4 regions of the Streptomyces colwelliae genome follow, and region 4 is predicted to be linked to each of the others. Evidence: riboswitches for the same ligand, from Rfam matches in the RefSeq annotation. Region 4 holds a riboswitch; each other region holds the start of a gene.
The links. Region 4 has a riboswitch for cyclic di-AMP ahead of ACNFOC_RS00790 (C40 family peptidase). Riboswitches for the same ligand answer to the same signal wherever they lie in the genome.
Positions count from the first base shown of each region.

Region 1 (4,205 bases), on a different contig from region 4:
CCGGAGCGCCCTCCTTGGGGTGGCTGGACGTCAAGACGTCCGGGGACGTCGAGGTGCCCGTCATCGAGGCCGCCATCGACGAGGAGCTCGCCCGGTTCGCCGAGGAGGGCCCCACGGCCGAGGAAATGGAGCGCGCCCAGGCCCAGTTGGAGCGCGAGTGGCTGGACCGTCTCGGCACGGTCGCGGGCCGCGCGGACGAACTGTGCCGGTACGCCGTCCTGTTCGGCGACCCGCAGCTCGCCCTGACCGCCGTACAGCGCGTCCTGGACGTGACGGCGGAGGAGGTGCAGGTGGTCGCCAAGGCCCGACTGCGCCCCGACAACCGCGCGGTGCTCGTGTACGAGCCCATCGCGGACGAGGATGACGAAGCAGAAGCCGGCGACGAGAACGAGGAGGCGGCCAAGTGACCGAGCTCGCCACGATGGAATTCCACCCGCAGCCCCAGGCCGGCGAGGCCAGGCCGTGGGCCTTCCCGGCCCCGGAGCGCGGGACGCTCGGCAACGGCCTGACCGTGCTGCGCTGCCACCGCCCCGGCCAGCAGGTCGTCGCCGTCGAGGTGCTCCTGGACGCGCCCCTGGAGGCCGAACCGGCCGGCCTGGACGGTGTCGCCACGATCACCGCGCGGGCCTTCTCCGAGGGCACCGACAAGCACTCCGCCGAAGAGTTCGCCGCCGAGCTGGAGCGCTCCGGCGCCACCCTCGACGCACACGCCGACCACCCCGGGCTGCGCCTGAGCCTGGAGGTCCCGGCCTCGCGTCTGGCCAAGGGGCTCGGTCTGCTGTCGGACGCGCTGCGGGCGCCCGCCTTCGCGGACAGCGAGGTCGAGCGGCTGGTCCGCAACCGCCTCGACGAGATCCCGCACGAGACGGCCAACCCGTCCCGCCGCGCGGCCAAGGAGCTCTCCAAGGAGCTGTTCCCGGCGACCTCGCGCATGTCGCGCCCGCGCCAGGGCACCGAGGAGACCGTCCAGAAGATCGACTCCGGGGCCGTACGCGCCTTCTACGACCGGCACGTCCGCCCCGCGACGGCCACCGTCGTGGTCGTCGGCGACCTCACCGGCATCGACCTGGACGCGCTGCTCGCCGACACCCTGGGCTCGTGGACGGGCTCCACCGCCCAGCCGCGTCCCGTGCCGCCGGTGACCGCCGACGACACCGGGCGGGTCGTGATCGTGCACCGTCCCGGCGCCGTCCAGACGCAGCTGCTCATCGGCCGCGTCGGCGCCGACCGGCACGACCGCGTGTGGCCCGCGCAGGTGCTCGGCACGTACTGCCTCGGCGGCACCCTCACCTCCCGCCTGGACCGCGTCCTGCGCGAGGAGAAGGGCTACACCTACGGTGTGCGGGCGTTCGGCCAGGTGCTGCGTTCGGCACCCGACGGCACGGGCGCCTCGATGCTCGCCATCAGCGGCTCCGTGGACACCCCGAACACCGGTCCCGCGCTGGACGACCTGTGGACCGTGCTGCGCAAGCTCGCCGAGGGCGGACTCACCGACCCCGAGCGGGACATCGCCGTACAGAACCTCGTCGGGGTGGCGCCGCTCAAGTACGAGACCGCCGCGGCCGTCGCCAGCACGCTGGCCGACCAGGTCGAGCAGTACCTGCCCGACGACTACCAGGCGACGCTGTACCAGCAGCTCGCCGCGACCGGCACCGTGGAGGCCACCGCGGCGGTCGTGAACGCCTTCCCGGTGGACCGTCTGGTGACGATCCTGGTCGGCGACGCGGAGCAGATCAAGGAGCCCGTCGAGGCTCTCGGCATCGGCGAAGTGACCGTCGTCCCGGCCGAGTAGACGACAAGTAGAGAGCCGATCGGCGGCACGCGCGTGTGGGGGCCCTGGTGACTGAAGAGTCATCAGGGCCCCCTAATGTCCGAATTGGGGGAGAGGTTGCCTGTCTGCCCTGTGGCATGTGCAACAAAAACCGTGATCCGTTTGGGGATTGAAAGTTGCCCCCCTTAGCGTCGGTCCGGCTGTCCGTCAGGCACCGCGCCGCACTCGTGGCACCGGACAGTCATCGCCGAGTCCCCGTACGGCGCGAGCCAGGGGAGCCGGGGACCCACAAGTGTCCCTGGGGTGAATCGGACGCCCGCGCCCAGCGAGGGGGTCCGTAGGAGACCTTCCTGCTCCGAACCCGTCAGCTAACCCGGTAGGCGAGAAGGAAGGAAAGGACCAGCCACTCCATGGCGTTCACCCGCGCCACCGGGAAGCACCGTCGCCCGAGCCGGACCCATCGCACCACCGTTCGTGTCGCGAGTGTCGCGGCCCTCACCACCACCGGCGTCGTCGGTACCCTCGCGAGCGCCCCCGCGTTCGCCGCGGAGCCCGCCCCCGAACAGACCGGTCTCACCCCCGTCGTCGCCATGGGCGACTCCGTGGCCGAGAAGATCGACGCCCAGGCCGTCGCCCAGCAGCAGGCCGCCGCTGAAACGCTGGCCAGGGAGACCGCCCGGGCCAAGGCCGCCGCGCAGGCCAAGGCGGAGCGCGAGGCCGAGGTACGCGCCGCCCGCGCGGCCGAGCGCAAGAGGCTCAACACCTTCGTCGCACCGGTCACCGGCTCGTACGTCTCCACCGGCTACAAGACCGGCGGCTCCCTGTGGTCCTCCGGTGCCCACACCGGCATCGACTTCCACGCCTCGACCGGCACCTCCGTGCACGCGGTCGGCTCCGGCACCGTCGTCGAGGCCGGCTGGGGAGGCTCGTACGGCAACCAGGTCGTGATCAAGATGGCCGACGGCATGTACACCATGTACGGCCACCTGTCGTCCATCGGTGTCTCCGTCGGCCAGACGGTCACCCCGGGCGAGCAGATAGGCCTCTCCGGGGCGACAGGCAACGTCACCGGACCGCACCTCCACTTCGAGGCCCGCACGACCGCCGAGTACGGCTCCGACGTCGACCCCGTCGCCTACCTCCGCAAGCACGGCGTGAACGTCTGACGACACGGCGCCGCACTTCCCGAAGCCCTGGCTCGCCGGCCGGGGCTTTCGGCGTTTCCGGAGCCCTCCTGTCCAAAAAATATCCATGGATTCCGGCCCGCCATCGGAAATTCCCGCTCATTGCAATAGAGTCACGGAACACACGTCAATCGTCGACGTTTCACGGGGATTAAGGCGGAGGTCGGACATGCGTATTCCGGCGCACTCGGTATGCACGGCGATCCGGGACGACATCGTCGCCGGTGTCTACGAGCGCGGCAGCCGTCTCACGGAGGAACTCCTCGCGCGCCGGTACGGGGTCTCGCGCGTCCCCGTCCGGGAGGCCTTGCGCACGCTGGAGGCCGAGGGGTTCGTGGTGACCCGGCGGCACGCGGGCGCGTGCGTCGCGGAACCGACCGAGCAGGAGGCCGCCGACCTGCTGGAGATGCGGATGCTGCTGGAGCCGCTCGGCGCCTCGCGGGCCGCCCAGCGGCGCACCGAGGCCCACCTCAAGGTGCTGCGCGGCCTCGTCAGGCTGGGCCAGGAGCGCGCCAGGAGGGGCAACAGCGAGGATCTGCGCTCCCTGGGCAGCTGGTTCCACGAGACGCTGGCACAGGCCTCCGGGAGCCCCGCGCTGACCTCGATGCTGACCCAGCTGCGGCACAAGATCGCCTGGATGTACGCGGTGGACGCACCGGCCAACCCCGTGGAGTCCTGGGCCGAGCACGGGGCCATCGTGGACGCGGTGGCGCGCGGCGACGGCGAGCGCGCGCGGGCGATCACCGCCCTGCACACCGAGCGCGCGGGCACCGCGCACCGGCTGCGCTTTCCCGGCGGCGCGAACGGCACGGAGCGTGTGAGGACTTCGCAACCTCCCGTAAACATGTCGGGTCTGCGGCATTAACACGGGCGCCGTATACAAAGAGAGGTAATTCGCGGGGGATTATTTATGCTGCCCGTAAGTGGAAATTACGAAGGGCTCGCCCGGTAATTCGGACGAGCCCTTCGAGGTTGCGGTGGATCGTTTTTGGGCGAAAAGCACCGCGACCGTCAATTGCGGGGTTGTCAGACGGTCTCGGGGAGTTCTTCAAGGCCCTCCGCGACCAGCTTCGCCAGGCGGTCGAGGGCCGCGTCGGCGCCCTCGGCCTCGGAGGCGAGGACGATCTCCTCGCCGCCCTGGGCGCCCAGGCCCAGGACCGCGAGCATGGAGGCCGCGTTGACGGGGTTGCCGTCGGCCTTGGCGATCGTCACGGGGATACCCGAGGCCGTGGTGGCCCGGACGAAGATGG
Region 1 covers NZ_JBLTJC010000141.1:4,901-9,105, forward strand. Annotated here, with positions in the region: gene ACNFOC_RS27005 (M16 family metallopeptidase) at 1-407, shown strand, start outside; gene ACNFOC_RS27010 (M16 family metallopeptidase) at 404-1,792, shown strand; cyclic di-AMP (ydaO/yuaA leader) riboswitch at 2,007-2,168, shown strand; gene ACNFOC_RS27015 (M23 family metallopeptidase) at 2,182-2,937, shown strand; gene ACNFOC_RS27020 (GntR family transcriptional regulator) at 3,125-3,820, shown strand; gene ACNFOC_RS27025 (HPr family phosphocarrier protein) at 3,982-4,205, opposite strand, start outside.
Region 1: it holds a riboswitch for cyclic di-AMP, as region 4 does, so the genes downstream of both, ACNFOC_RS27015 (M23 family metallopeptidase) here and ACNFOC_RS00790 (C40 family peptidase) in region 4, are expected to answer to the same signal.

Region 2 (4,205 bases), on a different contig from region 4:
CGGCTGGTGCGTTCCGACCTCACCTACGGTGAGAAGGTCATCGGCAGTCGGCGCGGCCACACCGGGCACCAGCACCTGCCCTGGGTCGCCCTCGACACCGACGCGACCGAGGAGCGCGGCGAGGTCTACGGCTGTGCACTCGGCTGGTCGGGGTCCTGGCGGATCGCCGTGGCCCAACTCCCGGACGCGCGCGTGCAGATCACCGGCGGCGCCGGGTACGACGACTCCGGGCTGCTGCTCCTGGCGCCGGGGGAGTCCTTCACGACCCCCGTCTTCGCCGGACTGTGGAGCGACGCCGGGTTCGGCGGCGCCAGCCGCACCTGGCACGCCTACCAGCGGACGTATGTCATCCCGGACGCGGACCAGGACCGGCCGGTGCTCTACAACTCCTGGGAGGCCACGCAGTTCGACATCTCCGAGGAGCAGCAGGAGACGCTCGCGCGGCGCGCGGCGGCTGTCGGGGTCGAGCTGTTCGTGGTCGACGACGGCTGGTTCGGGAAGCGCACCAGCGACCGTGCCGGGCTCGGTGACTGGACCCCCAACCCGGACCGCTTCCCCGCCGGCCTCAAGCCCCTCGCCGACCGTGTCCACGCGCTGGGCATGCAGTTCGGCATCTGGGTCGAGCCCGAGATGGTCAACGCGGACAGCGACCTGTACCGCGCGCACCCCGACTGGGTGCAGTACCAAGAGGGGCGAAAGCGGACGGAGTTCCGCAATCAGCTCGTCCTCAACCTGGCCCGCGAGGACGTCCAGGAGTACCTCTGGGAGCAGCTCGACGGGCTGCTCTCCAGTGCGCCGATCGACTACGTGAAGTGGGACTTCAACCGCTGCTTCACGGATGCCGGGTGGCCCGGTGACGCCTATCCGCAGCGCCTCTGGGTCGACCACGTGCGCGCCCTGTATGCCCTGTTCGACCGGTTGCGGGCTGCCCACCCGGGAGTTGCCTTCGAGTCGTGCTCGGGCGGCGGCGGCCGGATCGACCTCGGCATCATGAGCCGCACGGACCAGGTGTGGACCTCGGACAACACCGACCCGCTCGACCGGCTCGCCATCCAGCACGGCTTCAGCCAGATCCACCCCGCGCGCGTGATGGCCGCCTGGGTCACCGACAGCCCGAACACCCAGCTCAACGACCGGGTCAGCAGCCTGCGTTTCCGGTTCGTGAGCGCCATGGCCGGAGTGCTCGGGGTGGGCGGCGACCTCTCGGAGTGGACCGAGGAGGAACTTGCCGAGGCCCGCCGGTGGGTGGACCTCTACAAGGAGATCCGGCCGCTCGTCCAGCACGGCGACCTCCACCGGCTGCGCCCGCCGCGCGGCGGACTGAGTGCCGTGCAGTACGTGCGCGGCGATGAGACCGTCGTCCTCGCCCTGCTCCAGGCGCAGCACTACGGCGAGCCGCTGCCGGCGCTCCGGCTGCGCGGGCTCGACCCGACGGCATCGTACGAATGCCTCGAAACGGGCGAAGTGCACCGGGGTGCCGTCCTGTTGCACCACGGGCTGCGGACCGGGCTGCGCGGTGACCTTGATGCGACGGTTCTCCGCCTCCGTCGCATCTGATCCCTCTGTCCCAATTGCTGCCTTCGTTCCAACTCGCTCTGGAATAAAGGAACCTGAGAGTTGCGTACGTGAGCAGCGTCATATTCGTGACCGTGCGTCGTTCGTCATGTTCACGTAATTGGCGTGCTTTTGCAGGGGAATTGAGGGGTTGAGTCCCGGGGGAATTCACGGAGGGTGACTGTGAATTCCCACAGGGACTCGCAAGGAACGCAAATCCGTGGAACCTCCTGCTTGTCCCTTTGCGTCTTCCTCGCTTACGTTCGCCACCAATCCGGACGGACGCCCAATCCTGCCGCCGACCGGACTCCGCACACACCCACCCGTATGCGGCAGGAGCGGGGGACCCGCAGGTAAGACGCCTGTTCCGGTCTCCGGAACGGGCTTGGGGTTTAGTCGCGACCAGCGCGCGGCCGGGCATCTCCAGCCCGCACCCGACAGCTCACCTCGCAGGCGCCGGAGAGGAATTCGTCATGCCCGCGAAGGGTAAGCACCGCCGCCCGAAGTCCCAGCGTTTCTCTCGCTCGATGGCCGTAGCCGGAACCGGCGGCGCCGCGCTCGCTCTTCCGCTCATGGGGGCCACCGGCGCCCATGCCGCGACCACGACTTCCGCTCCGGAAAAGGCAGTTCAGTCCGTTCCGGCGACCGAGAAGACGGTCACGGAGCAGGCTGCCGCGAAGACCGTCTCGAAGTCCTCGGGCGTCAAGACGTATTCGGTGAAGGCCGGCGACTGGCTCGCGAAGATCGCCGAGGAGCAGGACGTCACCGGCGGCTGGAAGAAGATCTACCAGGACAACCGCGAGGTCATCGGCGGCGACCCGTCGCTGATCCACCCGGGCCTGAAGCTCTCCCTCGGCGAGAAGGCCTCCACGGGCGGGACGAGCGGGACGGACACGACCAAGTCGTCCAACTCCTCCAAGTCGACCGGCTCTTCGTCTTCTTCGTCCTCGTCGTCCTCTTCCTCCTCGAAGAGCACTTCGGCTTCGCAGAGCGACGACAGCACGAGCACCTCCACCGGCTACACCCTCCCCGTGACCGGCGCCACCATCGGCACCGGCTACCACGTCGCGGGCAGCATGTGGTCCAGCGGCTACCACACCGGCGTCGACTTCGTCGTCCCGACCGGCACCACCATCAAGGCGGTCGCGGCGGGCACGGTCGTCTCCGCGTCCTACGACGGCGCGTACGGCAACGAGGTCGTCATCCGGCACGCGGACGGCGAGTACTCGCAGTACGCCCACATGTCGCAGCTGTCCGTCTCGGCCGGCCAGACCGTGACCGAGGGCCAGCAGATAGGCCTCTCCGGCGCGACCGGCAACGTGACCGGCCCGCACCTGCACTTCGAGATCCGGACCACGCCGTACTACGGCTCGGACGTGGACCCGGTCGCCTACCTCCGCTCGCACGGCGTCACCGTCGGCTGACACCAGGCCCCGACACCTGCCACACACCATCGAAGGCCGGACCCAGATCCTTGGGTCCGGCCTTCGGGCACAGCAGTTCCGGGGTCAACGCCCCTGATCAGAGACTTATTCCGACTTTGGACAACCCTTTACGAGTGGCTTATCTCACCGTCCGTCAACCCCTAATTACGATCGCGTAGGTCACACCCCAGGGTGAATTATGGTTGCCGTGGCTAACGATTCGAAGAGTGACAACAGATCAGTGATCGGGTCGTACGTGGCGGTGGGGGACAGCTTCACCGAGGGCGTCGGCGACCCAGGGCCCGACGGGGCGATGGTCGGCTGGGCCGACCGGTTCGCGGTACTGCTCGCGGACCGGCGGCCCGAGGGCGACTTCGAGTACGCCAACCTCGCGGTGCGCGGCAAGCTGCTCGACCAGATCGTGGCCGACCAGCTCACCCGGGCCAAGGAGATCGGCCCGGACCTGGTCTCCTTCTGCGCCGGCGGCAACGACATCATCCGTCCCGGTACCGACCCCGACGAGGTCGCCGAGCGCTTCGAACGCGCGGTCGCCGACCTCACCGGAGCCGTCGGCACCGTCATGGTGACGACCGGCTTCGACACCCGCGGCGTCCCCGTGCTCAAGCATCTGCGCGGCAAGATCGCCACCTACAACGGACATGTGCGGGCCATCGCCGACCGCTATGGCTGCCCGGTGCTCGACCTGTGGTCCCTGAAGACGGTTCAGGACCGGCGGGCCTGGGACGGCGACCGGCTCCACCTCTCTCCCGAGGGGCACACGCGCGTGGCGCTCCGCGCCGGTCAGGTCCTCGGTGTCGAGGTTCCGGCCGACCCGGACCAGCCCTGGCCGCCGCTGCCGCCGCGCGGCCCGCTCGACATCCGGCGCGACGACGTGCACTGGGCGCGCGAGTACCTGGTGCCGTGGATCGGACGCCGGCTCCGGGGCGAGTCCTCGGGAGACCACGTCGAGGCGAAGGGCGCGCTGTCTCCGGACGACATCAAGATGCGGATCGAGCGGGTGGCCTGAAGGGGTGAGCGGGTTACCGGGTCACAGGGTGGCGGGTGCGGTCGCCGCGCCAGGGGTGCTACGTCGTCGTACGTCCCGGTGCGGTCGGTCCGCCCTGCTCCACCGGTGAGGTGACCGCGCGGGAGTGGTGTACGGCGGTGGACGGACCGGGGTGCTGACATGACCCCGAACCTTCCCCGGCTGCCGGAAGGGTCCCGCCC
Region 2 covers NZ_JBLTJC010000060.1:7,458-11,662, reverse strand. Annotated here, with positions in the region: gene ACNFOC_RS15220 (alpha-galactosidase) at 1-1,557, shown strand, start outside; cyclic di-AMP (ydaO/yuaA leader) riboswitch at 1,861-2,023, shown strand; gene ACNFOC_RS15215 (M23 family metallopeptidase) at 2,028-2,978, shown strand; gene ACNFOC_RS15210 (SGNH/GDSL hydrolase family protein) at 3,220-4,005, shown strand.
Region 2: it holds a riboswitch for cyclic di-AMP, as region 4 does, so the genes downstream of both, ACNFOC_RS15215 (M23 family metallopeptidase) here and ACNFOC_RS00790 (C40 family peptidase) in region 4, are expected to answer to the same signal.

Region 3 (4,205 bases), on a different contig from region 4:
GGGACCTAGAGAGGGGCTACTCCATGACCCGACCGTCCGCCCGCCACGTCCTGCCCGAGTTCACCGAGCGCACCAGCGCCGGCCACCGGACACTCGACCCGTACTCGAAGCTGCTGGAGGAGCGGATCGTCTTTCTCGGGACGCCGATCGACGACATCTCGGCGAACGATGTGATGGCCCAGTTCATGCACCTCGAGTACCAGGCACCGGACCGGGACATCGCGCTGTACATCAACTCGCCCGGCGGATCGTTCACCGCGATGTCGGCGATCTACGACACGTTGCGGTTCGTCACCTGTGACGTGGAGACGGTCTGCCTGGGCCAGGCCGGCACCTCCGCGGCGCTGCTGCTGGCGGCGGGCACCCCGGGTAAGCGGTCCGCGCTGCCGGGTGCGCGGGTGGTGCTCCACCAGCCCTCGTTCCCTGAGGCGATCCAGGGTCAGGCGAGTGATCTCGCCATCCAGGCAGAGGAGTTGGCGAGGACCCGGTCCCAACTGGAGGAGCTGCTCGCCCTGCACACGGGCCGGACGGTGGAGCAGGTGAGCGCGGACATCGAGCGGGACCGGATCATGGATGCCCAACAGGTCCTGGAATACGGGCTGGTGGACCGGATCGTGACGACCCGCAAGACCTCGCTCACCGAGCCGGGCGGGGAGTGAGCCGACGATGCTGCCGCCGGAACTGCCGCCGTTGCCCGCACTGACGCGCGCCGAGGGCGAGTTGATCGACCGTTATCTGGATGTGGCCGACCTGCTGGGCCGTATCAACCCGGCGCACCACGGTGACACGTACCGTGGTCTGAGGGCCGCTCAGGCGCTCGTGGCCAAGGCCACCGAGCTGCGGGACGCGCTGGCGCTGATGCACCAGCGGGGCGAGACCGAGCTGCACGCCCCCACCCTCGCGCGGGCGCTGCGCGTGCTGGACGGGGAGCGCCGCACGGCACGCGTCACCCTGCCCTCGCCCTCCGACAGTTGAGGGACGCGGAGCCGCCCTGGACCGTGTCGAAACGGGCCGAACGACGTACCCCCGATCGGCGTAGTCGCTCCTCCGTCCATGCGGCCGTCCGGGTTGCGCAACACGCGTAGCCCGAGGGCCGTATGAAGTGTTCCGGTGCTGGTCCGAGCGTCACACCCCCCTCAACACTCCCTCGAACACCGATGCGTTCAGCCGAACGGGTGAGTGGTGAGTAACCCCACAAATCCCCGGTTCCGTTGGGCTTTTCGGACATTCATAGGTGAAGATCCCTGTCTGACGACAAGACCCCGCCGCAGCGGCGGGGCGATCCGGGCGGACGCCGAGTCCTGCCGCCGCCCGGATGACAGGTCGACAGGATTGCATCGGCAGGAGTGGAGGACCCAAGCACGACGGGTCGCCGGGACGGTCACGCCATGACCGGGTCGAGCAGCCCTTGGGGTGAAGCCGCGTCAGCGGCCGGGCAACTTCGCCAGCCCGAATCCGACAGGTCATCCTTCACAGGCGGCTGACGAAGGGTTGCGCATGACTGCGCTCAATCGTGTCCCGTCGCTGATGGTCCGGGCCGGTACGGCCTCGGCCTTCGCCATCGCAGCTGTTGGCGGTTCCGTCGTGATACCAGGCGTCGCATCCGACGCCGCGGCCGCGACACCGGCGACGAAGGCACTCCAGGTCGCGGCGTCCAAGAAGGGCGCCCCGTACAGGTACGGGGCCACCGGACCGGGCCGCTTCGACTGCTCGGGGCTCACGCTGTACTCGTACAAGAAGGCAGGCAAGAAACTGCCCCGTACGGCGGCCCAGCAGTACAACAAGTCCCACCACATCTCGGCCAAGAGCCGCAAGGCCGGGGACCTCGTCTTCTTCCACTCGGGCTCCAGCGTCTACCACGTCGGCATCTACGCCGGTAAGGGAAAGATCTGGCACGCCCCGAAGACCGGGGACGTGGTGAGGCTGCAGAAGATCTGGACCAAGAGCGTCTGGTACGGCCGGGTCAAGTAGGGCCCGTCCGAATCTCCCGAGGGGGTGGCGGCCACCTGACAGGCCGCCACCCCCTCGGGTGTCCAGGGACGTTCACCACGCTGTTCTACGGCTCCTGCTGGCCCGCGGCCGTCACCGGCCGGGCCGGTACCGTCCAGGGCACCTCGATGGAGACCGTCTTGCCGCCCTCCAGGGTGGGCCGGACCTTGAGCTTTCCGCCGCACTCCGCGGTCAGCCAGCGAATGATCACCATGCCCCGGCCGTTGTCCTGCTGGACAGCGGCCGGCAGGCGTTTGGGGAACCGGGGATGGCTGTCGGTGACCCCGATACGCAGCCGTTCGTCACGCTCCAGCTCGATGTCCACCGTGAAGGTGGGTGACTGCCCGAAGGTGTGCTGTACGGCGTTGGTGGCGAGTTCGGAGACGATGAGGCGGATGGTGTCGGCGACCTCCGTGTCCGCCGGAAGCCCCCATTCCACCAGGGTTCCGACCACGTAGGTGCGGGCGGTGGAGACCGAGGCGGGATCGCTCGGCAGAGTGACGGATGCTTCCAGATGGTCTGCCATGGCGCGGTCGTCCCTTTCCCGCGGGACCGGTGTCCGACACGGAGCGGATGGTTCGAGTACGGTCCCGGACTGGTGCTTCTTCGCCAGACTGCCATTCCCGCGTCGGTAACGGTGCCGATCCACCAAGATATGCATATATCTGTCGCTCGAAGCGGTGAACTCTGCGACCCCAGACCGTATTTGGGCGGCTCGGAAGGAGTAAGGAGAAACCCATGCAGTACGGTCCCGCGGTGCGCCGCCGGAAACTGGGCGCGGAACTGCGCGCATTGCGTGCGGAGTCGGGGCTCACCAGTGGCGAGGCGGCCCGGCTGGTCGGCTGGCACCAGTCGAAGGTGAGCCGCATCGAGACCGGCGCGAGTGGCGTGAAACCGCCCGACGTCCGGTTACTCCTGGACGCCTACCAGGTCGGCGACCCACAACTTCGGGACATGCTGCTCGTGCTCGCGGGCTCCGACGACGGCGGCGGCCGGCACCACTGGTGGCACGCCTATCGCGGTGTACTGCCGCCCGCCTACCGGGACTTCATCAGTCTGGAGTCACAGGCCAGCGCGATCCGCACCCTGGAGACCTCGGTGGTCCCCGGGCTGCTCCAGACGCCCGAGTACGCCCGGGCGGTGACCCGGGCCGCCGTGGGAGGCCTCGACAACGACGGGCCCGAGCGGCTCGACGCGCTGGTGCAGGTGCGGCTGGCCAGGCAGGACGTGCTGCGCGCGGATCCGCCGCTGGCCCTGAGCGTGGTCCTCGACGAGGCGGTGCTACGGCGCGAGGTCGGCGGGCCGGGGGTGATGGCACGTCAGCTGGACCGGCTCGTGGAGGCCGCCCGGCTGCCCCAAGTGAGGCTTCAGGTACTGCCGTTCGCCGCAGGAGCACACATCGGCATCACCGGGCCTTTCGTTATCTTCTCCTTTCCGAGCACTTCTGATCTGGATGTGGTTGTTCTAGACCACTTGACGAGTAGCCTCTACCTCGAACGGAAAGAAGACCTAGAGGCCTACAGCGAGGCCTTCAACACCCTTCAGTTCCACGCCCTTTCGCCCGAGGATTCGTCGGATTACATCGCCGGGATAGGTGACGGCGCGTAAGGAGGCACCATGTCTGCACTGCCTCGGAACGTACCTTCCAGTTCTGAACTGTCCGGTGTGCGGTGGCTGCGCAGCAGCTACAGCACGGGAGCGAACAACTGCGTCGAGGCGGCACGTCCGCGCTCAGGCCCCCGCGCGGGGCTGCTCGGCGTACGCGACTCGAAGGACCCGCAAGGACCCGCCCTGCTCTTCTCCCCCGAGAGCTGGACGGGCTTCCTCAGCGCGTTCCACTGACCGATTCGGCCCTCAGCGACTCACGACCGTGTCACGCCGACTCATGGTCGCGTCTCGCCGATCACACGTACAGCGCGTTCGATCTCGGCCCCGGAGAGGTCCGCTCGGGCGGTCAGCCTGAGCCGTGAGATGCCGTCGGGCACGGAAGGAGGACGGAAGCAGCCCACGGCCAGCCCTGCCGTACGGCAGTCGGCCGCCCATTGCACGGCCGCCTCCGGGGACGGCGCACGCACCGACACCACGGCGGCGTCCGGACGTACCGCTTCCAGACCCGCGGCGGTGAGACGTGTGTGCAGCTCACTCGCCACGGCGCGGGCCCGGGCAGCCCGCTCGGGTTCGCGCCGCAGCAGGGTGAGCGCGGCCAGGGCCGCACC
Region 3 covers NZ_JBLTJC010000142.1:16,484-20,688, reverse strand. Annotated here, with positions in the region: gene ACNFOC_RS27200 (ATP-dependent Clp protease proteolytic subunit) at 24-659, shown strand; gene ACNFOC_RS27195 (hypothetical protein) at 667-975, shown strand; cyclic di-AMP (ydaO/yuaA leader) riboswitch at 1,315-1,494, shown strand; gene ACNFOC_RS27190 (C40 family peptidase) at 1,498-1,971, shown strand; gene ACNFOC_RS27185 (ATP-binding protein) at 2,057-2,515, opposite strand; gene ACNFOC_RS27180 (helix-turn-helix domain-containing protein) at 2,728-3,597, shown strand; gene ACNFOC_RS27175 (DUF397 domain-containing protein) at 3,607-3,831, shown strand; gene ACNFOC_RS27170 (8-amino-7-oxononanoate synthase) at 3,873-4,205, opposite strand, start outside.
Region 3: it holds a riboswitch for cyclic di-AMP, as region 4 does, so the genes downstream of both, ACNFOC_RS27190 (C40 family peptidase) here and ACNFOC_RS00790 (C40 family peptidase) in region 4, are expected to answer to the same signal.

Region 4 (4,205 bases):
TCGGGGAAGGAGTCCACCGCGAACAGCGGGGTCGTCTTGCCGCCGTCCTGGAGGCTCGGCGCGTCGACGTCGTAGACGATCCGCTGTACCAGCTGCGGGATGGCCTCGAAGCCCGCCGGGCAGGAGCCGTCGGCGGCCTCGAAGGCCACGTGGGTGCGGTGGTTGGCGCTGTCGATGTTGCGGCCGTCCCAGCAGCTCTGGAACTTGAAGGTGCGCACCACGTCGCTGCCCGCCGGGCACAGCGGGTACTTGTCCTTGAGCTGCCGGTCCTCGAACCCGGTGCAGCTCCAGGAGGCGTTGGCGTTGGCCGGGCCGTTGACGAAGGCCTTGGCGTCGCCGGTGATGATGCGCAGGAGGCGCGGCATCTCGACGACCTTGCTCTTCGGGTTGCCCACGAACGTCAGCGTGGCCGCCTTCGCGGTGACGATCTCACCGGAGTTGCCCTCGGTGCCGCCGCCGGGCTTGTCGGCGTCCTGCTCCTGCTTGCCGTTCTGGAGGCGCAACACGGGCCAGTAGTAGGTGGACTTGTCGCCCGGGTTCTCGCAGCTCGTGTCGGCCTTCGCGAGATCGTCGTCGCTGGCGAAGGCGTTGTTGGACTGGTTGCCGATGTAGTCGTGGAAGTGGTGAGCGCCGTTGGTGACTCCGGGCGCGACGATCACGTTGTCGGAGTTGAACAGGCCGTTCTCGTTCACCCCGCACGCGGTGACGAACGTGCCGCGGGAGGCGTCGGCCTGGTCCTGCGGAGCGTTCACGTTGGGCTGTACGGAGGTGATGTCCGCGTAGTCCGAGGCGACGGGCCCATTGGTGGACTGCTGGCCGCCCTGCTGATCCTGGCCGTCGCCCTGCTGCTGGTCCTGGCCGCCCTGGTCGTCGCCGCTGCCGTCCTGGTCGCCGCTCTGATCGCCGTTCTGGTCGCCGTTCGTGGGAGCGATCAGGGTGCAGCCGGCGAGTGCGTCGAGGCCCTCCGGGCGGTCCCCGACCCGCGCGATGGCGTCGTCGATCCGTCCGATGGTCGCGGCGCGCTTCTCCTTCAACGGATTCATGATCGCGTTGTCGGCGAAGGAGGCGTCCTGGCGTATGGACTCCGCCGAGTCCTTCAGTTTCTGGTAGGCCTCGGTTATCTGCTGGTCCAGAAGCGCGAGTTGGGTGTCGACCTCGGTCTTCGCCTCGTCGGGGACCGTTGTCAACTGGGTGCCGATGTCCGGGCAGTCGATCGTGGCGCCGTCCGATGCCGCATCCGGAGAGCCTTGTTGGGCAGCATCACCGCCCCAACCCCCTTCGGACGCCGACGCGTAGACGTTCGCCGCCACCAGTCCTCCGCCGCCCAGCATCAGGGCGACTGCTGCCATCGTCGCGCGTCGTGCGCCTGTGGGGCGTCTGCGCGTGTTGCGTGCCAAGGAAGTTGCTCCTACACGTATCGGTCGGCCCGGATCGTCCCGGCATGGAAATCCCCCGTCCCAATACGGAGCCGGGTGCCGCTGTGTTCAACCGTCCCAAAAATTCATAGCGACCTCATATGGATCACCCGGCCCGGTGAGCCCATGAACGCTCGATGCACCCAGGTGAAGTGTCTGAGCGAGGTAAAGGTCACAAAAACGTATCGGACATATCGCGCTTCAACCTTCACACGAGGCACACACGTTGGCTAAGTTGACGCTCAGACCGTACGACCTACTCCGGCGATCAGCGCCGGGCCGCACGGTTTGCGCCGAGTCCGGTGTGTCGCTCGCGACAGCCGGAGCCGAGGACCCAACCGACTTGGGGTGAATCGGCCCAACTGCCTCTCCGGGCAAGGGTCGTAGGGCAATCCTTCCGTGATCGGCCGCCCGAACCCGACAGCTAACTCGGTAGGCGCGTTACGGAAGGAGCACGTCTGCCATGCCGGCAGAACGAAGTACGCGCACCGGAGGCAGTGGCCCCACCGTGGACGACCGACCCAGCCGTGACGAAGTCCAGCGGCGGATCAACTCCCTTTACGACAGGGCCGAGACGGCCACCGGAAACTACAACGCCACACGCAAGATGTCCGGCGCTCCACGCCAGCGTGCCGAGCCCCGTCCCAGCGCGTCGCGTCCTTCCGATCCCGCCCAGGACGCCGTCACCCGGCAGTTGTTCGACCGCGCTCGCGCCCAAGTGGGCCCGACCGTACCGGCGAAACTGCCGCCCGGCAGGACTCCCGCCCGCTCGGCGGCACCCCGGCCCGAGCGGTCCGAGCGACGGCCCGAGCCCGAGGGCGGCGCCCGAGCGCTCGATGCGCAGCCCAGCCGCGCCGTGGCCGAACTGACCGTGGGGACCACCGCACCGGAGCTCGCCGCCCCGCAACTCGCGGCGCCTGTCGCGGAGTTGACGGCCGGACCCATCGCCACGCTGCCGCCCGCCGCACCGCAGACACCCCAGTTGCCTCAGGTGCAGCAGATGCAGCAGATGCAGCAGATGGCTCAGATGCCCCAGGCCACCGTCCTCGACCTGCCGCCCGTGCCCGCGATCGAAGTGCCGCCCACGCCCGCCGTGGAACCGCAGCAGTTCGCCGTCGCGGCCGCCCCGGCGCCGGCCTTCGACCCGCTCACCGCGGACCTGGAGCTGCTCCCGTACATCGCCGCTCCGCGCACCGAACCGGCCCCGGCGATGGCTACTTGGCCGCCCTCGGAGACGAGCTTGTCCGCCCCGGAGACGACGTGGTCGACCGGGTCGATGCCCATGGTCCCCGAACAGCAGATGTGGTCGACCGGGCAGATGCCCGTCGTGGCCGAGCAACAGGCCTGGTCCACGGGGCAGATGCCCATCGTGCCCCAGCAACAGGCCTGGTCGACCGGGCAGGTTCCCATGGCGACCGAGCAGCCTACCTGGTCCACCGGGCAGTTCCCTGTGGTTGCCGAGCAACCCGCCTGGTCCACCGGGCAGATTCCGATGGTGCCCCAGCAGCCCACCGGGTACACCACGCCGGAGCCGGACTGGCGCCCGCCGCAGCAGGAGTGGCAGCCGGCCCCGCCCGCCGCCGAGGTCTCCTTCGCCGCGGCCCCGGCCGTCGCTCCCGAGTTCACCCTGCCCACGGCTCCGACGATGCCCCCGGAGATCATTCTCCCCGCGGCCCCGACCATCAGCCCGGCACCCGCCGCGGCCGTACCCGCCGCACCGCAGGACCCCAGCACGCTCAGCAAGACCAGCGCCGCGCTCGCCTTCGCCCGCGCACAGATCGGCAGGCCGTGCCTGTGGGGCGCGGCGGGACCGGACGCCTACGACTGCTCCAGCCTCACCCAGGCCGCCTGGAAGGCCGCGGGCGTCCTCCTCCCGCGCACCGCCCAGGAACAGTCGGGCGCCGGCGCCCTCGTCCCGCTCACGGACATCCGCCCCGGCGACCTGATCTTCTTCTACGACAGCATCGACCACGTCGGCCTCTACACCGGCAACGGCCTGATGATCCACGCGCCGAGCCCGGGTACGCCGATACGCGAGGAGTCGATCTTCTACGCCGGTGCCGCCGCCATCCGGGGCGCCGTACGGCCCGCCTGATCCGATCGGGGCCGGGCATTTCCCGGCCCTGACCGCACACCCCGCGACACTCCCGGCCAACCGCCTCGTTGATCCGTACGAGTGGTGCATCCTGGGGCACGGTCGTAGCGTCGACAGAGACACGACGACCGTGCCCCGGCAGGCGGGCCCACCGCCGGTGCGGGTGCGGGGCGACGAGGACGAACAGGCGGCCGGGAGCGGACATGTACAAACACACCATGGTCGGAATCGTCACGCTCTGTGCCGCAGCCCTGCTCGGGCCGACCGTCGGTACGTCGTCGGCGGCCCCGACCGCGGTGCCGGTGGCGGCCCACCGGCAGCTCCAGGATCCCGTGCTCGTCGACTGTCTGTGGCACCCCGAGGTGCGCCCCACCGACTTCATGCTCGCCTGCGGCGACGGCAACAGCCGCCTCGCGTCGCTGCGTTGGACGTCCTGGAACGCCGACTCCGCGACGGCGACGGGCGTCAACTGGGTGAACGACTGCAAGCCCTATTGCGCGGTGGGCAAGTTCCACTCGTTCCCGGTGACCGTCCGGCTCGACTCCGCGCAGACCTGGAAGCGGCATCCGCAGGTGCGGCAGTACGGCGAGATCACCCTGACGTACCCCGGCGCGAGGCCGGACAAGTTCCAGCACACCGTGACCTACCCCTTGTGGAACTGACTCAGAGCGACAGCTCCACCACCAGCGGCCGGT
Region 4 covers NZ_JBLTJC010000002.1:49,452-53,656, reverse strand. Annotated here, with positions in the region: gene ACNFOC_RS00795 (DUF1996 domain-containing protein) at 1-1,349, opposite strand, end outside; cyclic di-AMP (ydaO/yuaA leader) riboswitch at 1,697-1,870, shown strand; gene ACNFOC_RS00790 (C40 family peptidase) at 1,879-3,510, shown strand; gene ACNFOC_RS00785 (hypothetical protein) at 3,714-4,172, shown strand; gene ACNFOC_RS00780 (endonuclease/exonuclease/phosphatase family protein) at 4,174-4,205, opposite strand, start outside.